Linked DNA regions of Alkalihalophilus pseudofirmus. The main gene of each other region encodes a partner of the protein of the gene in region 2 in a complex. Links are inferred from orthologs where the notes say so. Each region holds a gene or a part of one and is shown on either strand. Other genes may lie near its edges.

What was found.
Region 1: the proteins of fabF (region 2) and acpP are in contact, whole or in part, in a solved structure (PDB 6OKG), measured with the Escherichia coli proteins. The link is inferred for Alkalihalophilus pseudofirmus from one-to-one orthologs.

What each region holds. Positions count from the first base shown.
Region 1 is NZ_CP117835.1:2,619,436-2,623,661, forward strand. Bases 729-3,709 are described here. They hold acpP (acyl carrier protein), read right to left. Parts: upstream 2,346-3,709; coding sequence 2,112-2,345; downstream 729-2,111. Other genes in these bases: smc (chromosome segregation protein SMC), read right to left, coding at 729-737; PQ478_RS14025 (DUF1128 domain-containing protein), read left to right, coding at 952-1,176; rnc (ribonuclease III), read right to left, coding at 1,226-2,017; fabG (3-oxoacyl-[acyl-carrier-protein] reductase), read right to left, coding at 2,435-3,178; fabD (ACP S-malonyltransferase), read right to left, coding at 3,178-3,709. Also shown: more of smc, read right to left, coding at 1-728; more of fabD, read right to left, coding at 3,710-4,125; phosphate acyltransferase PlsX, read right to left, coding at 4,144-4,226. UniProt on the Escherichia coli protein: Carrier of the growing fatty acid chain in fatty acid biosynthesis.
Region 2 is NZ_CP117835.1:2,951,396-2,955,274, forward strand. The notes cover bases 904-3,879. They hold fabF (beta-ketoacyl-ACP synthase II), read right to left. Parts: upstream 3,022-3,879; coding sequence 1,786-3,021; downstream 904-1,785. Other genes in these bases: PQ478_RS15825 (LCP family protein), read left to right, coding at 904-1,708; PQ478_RS15835 (beta-ketoacyl-ACP synthase III), read right to left, coding at 3,082-3,879. Outside these bases: PQ478_RS15820 (acetyl-CoA hydrolase/transferase family protein), read right to left, coding at 1-259; more of PQ478_RS15825, read left to right, coding at 662-903. UniProt on the Escherichia coli protein: Involved in the type II fatty acid elongation cycle. Catalyzes the elongation of a wide range of acyl-ACP by the addition of two carbons from malonyl-ACP to an acyl acceptor.

The DNA.
Region 1 (4,226 bases), 330 kb from region 2 along the record:
TCCTTTTCACTGTTCCAATCTTGATGCAGCTCTTCGATTTCGTGCACCATTAAAGCGATCTCTACTTCTTTTAATTCTTCTTTTTTCTCCAAGTAATCTTTAGCGATCGAAGCCTGAATCTCCAACGGTTCTACTTGTGCCTTCAATTCATGAAGAATATCTTCAACACGCAGTAAGTTATCTTGTGTTTCAGTTAATCGCTTTTCTGCTTTAACTTTTCTCGTCTTATACTTAAGGACACCTGCAGCTTCCTCAAATATCACTCGGCGATCTTCTGCCTTGCTGCTTAAAATCTCCTCTACTTTCCCTTGTCCAATAATGGAGTAAGCTTCTCTGCCAAGCCCCGAGTCTAAAAACAAATCGATAATATCTTTTAATCGACATGGCTGCTTATTAATTAAGTATTCACTATCACCAGAACGATAGACCCGTCTTGTGACACTCACTTCACTATAATCAATCGATAAGTGCTGATCCTCATTATCTAAAATCAAGCTGACCTCTGCGTAGTTTAACCGCTTGCGCGTATCACTTCCGGCAAAAATAATATCTTCCATTTTCGAACCGCGCAGTGACTTAGCAGATTGTTCACCAAGCACCCATCTAACCGCATCTGATATGTTACTTTTCCCACTCCCATTTGGACCGACTACTGCTGTGACCCCTGGGACAAATTCAATATTCATTTGTTCTGCAAATGATTTAAATCCTACGACCTCTAGTCGTTTGAGGAACATAATCCTTCCCCCTAACCTTGTTTAACAACTTTCCTATTTTACCATAATACCTGTATGAATACATCCGTCTCTTCACGCAGGATCCTGCTCCTTAGATCATACTCAATAGATCATACTCAATTTAAATTAAACTCAGTTTCTTTAAACGTTGTAGGACAAATAGACCCTCGTATGATACGATAGAATTTGACTAATTTATAGATGAGGTGTAAATATGGATCTCTCCACTACAAGCCGTGAAAATATTGAGTATATGATTGAAGAAATTAAGACGAAGTTACAAATTGTAAATGCCGGTGCACTAAATGCAAAGAGTTTTGACACAGATCAGTATGAAGACCTTCGTGATATTTATGAAATGATTATGAGCAAACAATCCTTTTCTGTAAGTGAACTGGATGCAATTGTTTCAGAGCTAGGCAAAATGAGAAAACGCTAATAAAAAACGTGCCTTCCATAACTCATGGATCAGGCACGTTTTTTAATGTCTACTTATCTTTTTTCTCGCTCAGCTTGATAAGAGCTTGCTGGGCTGCGTGTTGTTCGGCTTCTTTTTTAGAACGGCCAGAACCAACACCTAACTTACTTTCATTTAATTGTACTTCTGATACAAACTCACGATTATGTGCTGGTCCGATTTCTTGGACAATCACATATTGAATCTGACCGAGGTTATCTCTTTGAATAAACTCTTGCAGCTGACTTTTAAAATCCATCATATGAGAAAAAGCACCATCGTTAATTTTAGGATACATCGTTTGACTTAAAAATTTATAAACTGCTTCTAAATCTTGATCTAGATACAGGGCGCCGATAAAGGATTCAAACACATCGGCGAGCAGGGCTGGTCTATTGCGGCCGCCCGTCATCTCTTCCCCTTTACCTAATAAAACAAGCTCTCCAAACTCAAGCTCTTCGGCAAAACGGGCTAATGATGGCTCACATACAATAGAAGCACGAAGCTTCGTCATTTCCCCTTCACTCATCGAGTTGAATTTCTTATAAAGAAATTGTGAAACAGCTAGTTCAAGTACAGCGTCCCCTAAAAATTCAAGTCTTTCGTTATCCTGAAACGAGTAGATACGGTGCTCATTCACATAGGATGAATGAGTAAATGCTTGGATGAGTAGCTTACGATTTTCAAAAGTCAGATCAATTTTCAAAAGCAAATCATCAAATTGCTTTTTTTGTTCTTCGGTCAAAGTGAGTCGGCGATTATGACGCCGGCGATCGTAATAATTCGATCTCGGTTTACGGTGGTTCTTAGAAGATTGCGGCATGTTGACCTCCAACACTATGAAAATGTACTTGTTTGGGATTATCTGTTTTTGTAAAGCAAGTCCCACATGATTTGCATATGGGACTCCTCACCAACTACTGACGGCTGTTTATGTAATCAACGACATCAGCAACAGTCGAAATTTTCTCAGCTTCTTCATCAGAAATCTCAAGATCAAACTCATCTTCAAGCTCCATAACAAGCTCAACTACGTCTAATGAATCTGCGCCTAAATCATCCTTGAATGAAGCTTCCGGTTTTACGTCTGCTTCCTCAACACCTAAACGATCAACAACGATCGTCGTTACACGTGATAATGTATCTGCCATGTACGTTCACCCCCTCTCAAGTCGTGTGAAAGCTAGAAGAATTTTAACGGTAAAGAAGCAACATGTCAATACCGTATTGAACTTTCCTTTTACTGCATAACCATACCGCCATCAACATTCAGCGTTTGGCCAGTTATGTACGCTGCATCATCACTAGCTAAAAAGCGCACGACAGAGGCAATATGTTCAGGCTTGCCTAGAGCTCCTAAAGGAATCTGCCCAAGCATCACTGCTTTCATATCTTCTGTTAATTCATCAGTCATATCTGTTGTAATAAAGCCAGGTGCGACAGCATTCACTAAAATATTTCTGTTAGCAAGTTCTCTTGCCATTGTCTTAGTTAAACCGATGACACCAGCTTTTGCTGCTACGTAATTTGCTTGCCCGGCATTACCTAAAATACCCACTACCGAAGCTACATTAATTATTCTCCCGTAGCGCTGCTTCATCATTTGACGGGTCACAGCCTTAGAGCAGTTAAATACTCCTTTAAGGTTTGTATCAATCACTGCATCCCAATCATCTTCTTTCATTCTCATGAGAAGATTGTCACGAGTAATACCTGCGTTATTAACAAGAATATCTACTCGGCCAAATGCCTCGATTGATTCTTTTATCATAGCTTGGACGCTTTCGCTGTTAGCCACACCTGCTTGAACAGCCAGTGCATCCACACCTAATTCTTTACATGAAGCAACTACTTCTTCAGCTTTAGCGACACTTCCTGCATAATTCACCACAATATTTGCGCCGTTTTTAGCAAGTTCTAGTGCAATAGCACGCCCGATTCCTCGTGATGCACCTGTTACGACTGCGACTTTCCCTTGTAGCATTATTCCTTCACTCCTTCAAGTTTAGCGACCACTTTATTAAGGCTTTCTCGATCATTTACAGCAAAAGCTTGCGCGCGGCGGTTTACTTTTTTCACGAGACCCGTTAATACATTTCCTGAACCGACTTCAATAAATGTATCGACTCCAAGATCTTGTAGTTCTCTAATCGTTTCTTCCCAACGCACAGGAGAATATACTTGCTCTACTAATTTTTGTTCGATCTCATTCGCATCTGTTTGCGCTTTAGCTGTCACATTTGCAATGACAGGAACTTTTGCATCTTTAATCGTGATTTCCTTTAATACATCTTCTAGTTTATCTGCAGCAGGCTTCATTAAAGATGAATGGAATGGCCCGCTTACCGGAAGTGGAATTACCCGTTTAGCCCCTTTTTCTTTAGCAAGTTCACCACATAGAGCAACGCCTTCGCTAGAACCAGAAATAACAATTTGCCCAGGACAGTTTAGATTCGCAAGTTCTGCCACATGCCCTTTTGCTTGAATCTCCTTACATACTTCGGCTAAGAGATCTGCTTCCATACCAAGAACAGCAGACATGGCGCCTTCCCCGTAAGGAACCGCTTCTTCCATAAATAAACCGCGATTATGTACTGCATACACAGCATCTTCAAAAGATAGAGACCCGGCAGCAACCAGCGCACTGTACTCTCCTAAACTGTGTCCGGCTACATAATCAGGTGTTATATTTTCTTCTTTTAATAGTTCTAGAACCGCAATACTCATTGTTACAAGTGCAGGCTGAGTATTCTCAGTGCGGCGGAGCTTCTCTTCTGGCCCCTCTGCCATAATTTTTGTTAAAGAATATCCGAGCCTGGAATCAGCACGATCTAGAATTTCCTTACATTTTGGCTCATTCGTTCTGAGTTCTACTCCCATCCCAACAGCTTGTGAGCCTTGTCCTGGAAATAAAAAAGCGATTTTCCCCATTAGTTTCCTCCCCATTCTCTACTTGCTTTGTGTAGAATTTATTGTAGCAACTTCTGTTTGAATGATGGTTGTAACCTGCTCTTCTACCATTTGTCTTGCTT
Region 2 (3,879 bases):
ATGCACGACGCTCATCTTTATTTAAGAACATAGAAACAATTTTCACCTTAGATGGATCGACTGCTAAAACAGGGTAAAGAGAAAGCATTTGAAATAAACGATTTCCCTCTAATCCATTATGTTCCGCTAATGCCAGAACTAATCCAGGTGGTTCCCCGACTGCAAGGGGTACGATAATATCTTCACGAGGCTGTATTATTGATACCGCTTCCAAGGAAGTGGCAGCTTTTTTTTGTTTGTATAACTCGTGCACACTCATGACAAAAATCCTCCTACATCATACGGGTACAATTCCCCAATATTTCTTCTTATGTTTTGAATCTCCTCAAGCAATAATAATAATACTATGTTAAATACCTACAACCAAGGCAAACCGAGCCGTTTAAGTAAAGTAAAACTTTTCTGTATACTCATATTTTTCTTACATCCACCTGCACATTCATACACGGTTTCAATAAATAACTCTTTTTTAGTATGAACCAGTGCCTAAATGCCACTCACGAAAATAATACCAGCTTTTGTTGTTAATGTGGTAATTTGTCGAATTCTAGACGTTTTTTTTATTTTTTACCGGTTCAAAAGAAAAAATCTGATATAATGAAATTCGTTATACCAACAAAAAGAGCAAGAATCTTTTTTGTTGAGATTGGAGGAGTTTTAGGTGGACACACGCAGGAGACGATCCGATAGACATAAAAGAAGACCTAGGAAACGCAAAAAATTATTTGTTTCATTCCTTTTACTTTTTTCTTTATTGTTTATTTCAACTGCTGCCTTTGCAGTTTTTCAATATGAATTAGGAAAAAATAATGCCCAACAAAACTTAACTGAAACAAACGACAGTGACGAAACGTTAGAAGATGAAACGGAAGTGCATGAATTTCAATCAAAGGAACCTGAGAATAACGAACCTATTAATGTATTGTTAATAGGTGTGGATACTGCTGAAGATGAACCAGCTAGAACAGATACAATTATGGTGGCTCAATATGATCCCAAAAATGGGGACGCAAAATTAGCATCTATTATGCGTGACACATACGTTGAAATTCCTGGATATCGTGATAATAAAATTAATGCCTCGTTTTTCTTAGGAGGTCCTGACCTTTTAAGAGAAACCATTGAACATAACTTTGGATTAGATCTTCATTATTATGCTATGGTTAATTTTGATGGCTTTGTTGAAGTCGTTGATACGATTGCCCCTAAAGGGATAGAAGTAGATGTTGAAGATCGCATGTACTACCAATCCGGAAGTACAGTCATTGATTTTGAACCTGGTACACAAGTGCTTGACGGCCAGCAAGCATTGAATTATGTACGTTTCAGAAGTGATGCTAATAATGACTTTGGCCGTGTGGAACGGCAGCAAGAGATGTTGACTTTGTTAAAAAATGAACTTTTAACGGTTTCAGGTCTTACAAGAGTTCCACGTCTAATCGGATCTGTTGAACCATATTTAGATACTAACATTAAAACAACTAGGATGCTTAGTTTAGGACGTGACTTCATCTTAAATCCGGTTGATGATGTACAGACATTAAGAATTCCGGTTAAAGATGGTTACAGCGACCAACATTACAGCCATGCTGGTGCTGTACTTGAACTTGATTTCGAAAAAAATAAAGAAGCTATCCATTCCTTCTTCTCCAATGAATCAAAGGGATTTGCTAATGATTCAACAACCGAAGATGATGAAGATATGTAGAGGAAATATACAATAAAAGCTCATTGACAACATATTGTCAATGAGCTATTTTTATTTACTGCATTATTAACGTTTAATTAAAACTGTTTAAATACGAGCGTTGCGTTATGTCCGCCAAATCCAAGAGAATTATTCAAAACAGCTCGTACTTCTTGTCGTCTTGCTTCATTTGGCACATAATCCAGATCACAATCTGGATCTGGTGTATGGTAATTGATTGTAGGCGGGATGATTCCGTCTTTGATCGCTTTTACCGAGAACACAGATTCAATTGCTCCTGCTGCTCCTAAAAGGTGACCAGTCATTGATTTTGTTGAGCTTATTGCTAGTTTTTCAGCATGCTCTCCAAATACTGTTTTCACAGCCATTGTTTCAAATTTATCATTATATGGTGTACTTGTACCATGCGCATTCATGTAATCAATATCACTAGGTTGTAAGCCTGCATCTTCAATTGCCTGCTTCATAGCACGGGCACCGCCTTCTCCCTCAGGAGCCGGAGCTGTCACATGGTGAGCATCCCCTGTTGCACCGTAGCCGACAATTTCTGCATAAATGGTTGCACCGCGCTTCTCGGCTGATTCTAGACTTTCTAAAATAAGAATGCCTGCTCCTTCTCCCATAACAAAACCATCTCGGTCTGCATCAAATGGACGCGATGCGTTTTCTGGGCTGTCGGTTGTTGTTACAGCTTTTGCTGCACAGAAACCAGCGACAGACATATTCGTAATTGGGGCTTCTGCTCCGCCTGTAATCATCACATCGGCATCACCACGCTGGATTACTTTAAAGGCATCTCCAATAGAATTTGTCCCGGAGGCACATGCTGTAACAGAACATGAATTAATTCCCTTTGCTCCAGTGATAATGGAAACTTGGCCAGAAGCCATATCAGGGATTAACATTGGGACAAAAAACGGGCTTACTCTCCTGTGACCTTTATCAAGGAATGTACGGAATTGCTGTTCAAAGGTTTCCATACCTCCAATTCCCGATCCAATCCACACTCCTGCACGATTAGCAATCTCTTCTGTAATCTCAAGGTTGGCATCTTTTAGAGCCATTAAAGAAGCTGCTACAGCAAATTGAGTAAAACGATCCATTTTTCTAGCTTCTTTTTTATCCATAAATTCACTTGGATCAAAATCCTTTACTTCTGCTGCAACTTTCATCGGAAATTCTTCAGCATTCACTCTCGTTAAAAGGCCAATTCCAGACTCCCCGTTAATCGCTTTCTCCCAAGTTGTATCCACATTTAAACCTAGTGGTGTGACTGCTCCAACACCCGTTACTACGACACGTTTTTTCTCCATTACAATACTCTCCTTTTCAACTACAATTTTCATCATTGTGATCTCAAGTTAAGAATAGTATTAACGTCCCCAGCGAAGGGCAACCGATCCCCATACTAATCCCGCTCCAAAACCTACAAGAACAAGGGTATCTCCATCTTTGATTTTACCACTATTTATTTCATCCACCATAGCCATCGGAATAGAGGCAGACGATGTATTACCATACTTATGAACCGTTTTAGACATCTTTTCTGCTGGTAATTCAAGGCGTTCACGTGCAGCTTCCATAATCCGGATATTTGCTTGATGAGGAACGAGAAAATCTACATCTTCTTTTGTTAAACCTGCCTTTTTCAGTACAGAAAGAGAAGACTCACCCATTTGTCTAACAGCAAATTTAAATACTTCCCGGCCATTCATTTCTAAAAAATCACCTTTTTGATTAATATGCATCGCACCAGCACCGTCTGCACCTAGCTCAAAAGCTAGGAGACCTTTACCTTCAGATACAGGCCCTAGCACTGCAGCACCTGCCCCGTCACCAAATAATACAGCCGTATTACGATCATCAAAATTAGTGATTTTTGATAATTTCTCGACACCAACGACTAGAACATGCTTATAAGCTCCTGTTTCAATAAATTGTTGTCCTGTTGCCAAGCCGTAAATAAATCCAGCACAAGCTGCACTGATATCCATTGCTGCAGCCTTACTTGCCCCAAGACGCTCTTGAATGAGCGAAGAAACAGTCGGAAATGGCATATCTGGAGTCACTGTAGCGACAAGAATCAAGTCAAGATCTTCGGCTGAAATATCTGCATGTGCTAACGCCTTTTCAGCTGCTTGAAATGCCATATCAGAGCTGTCTACATGGTC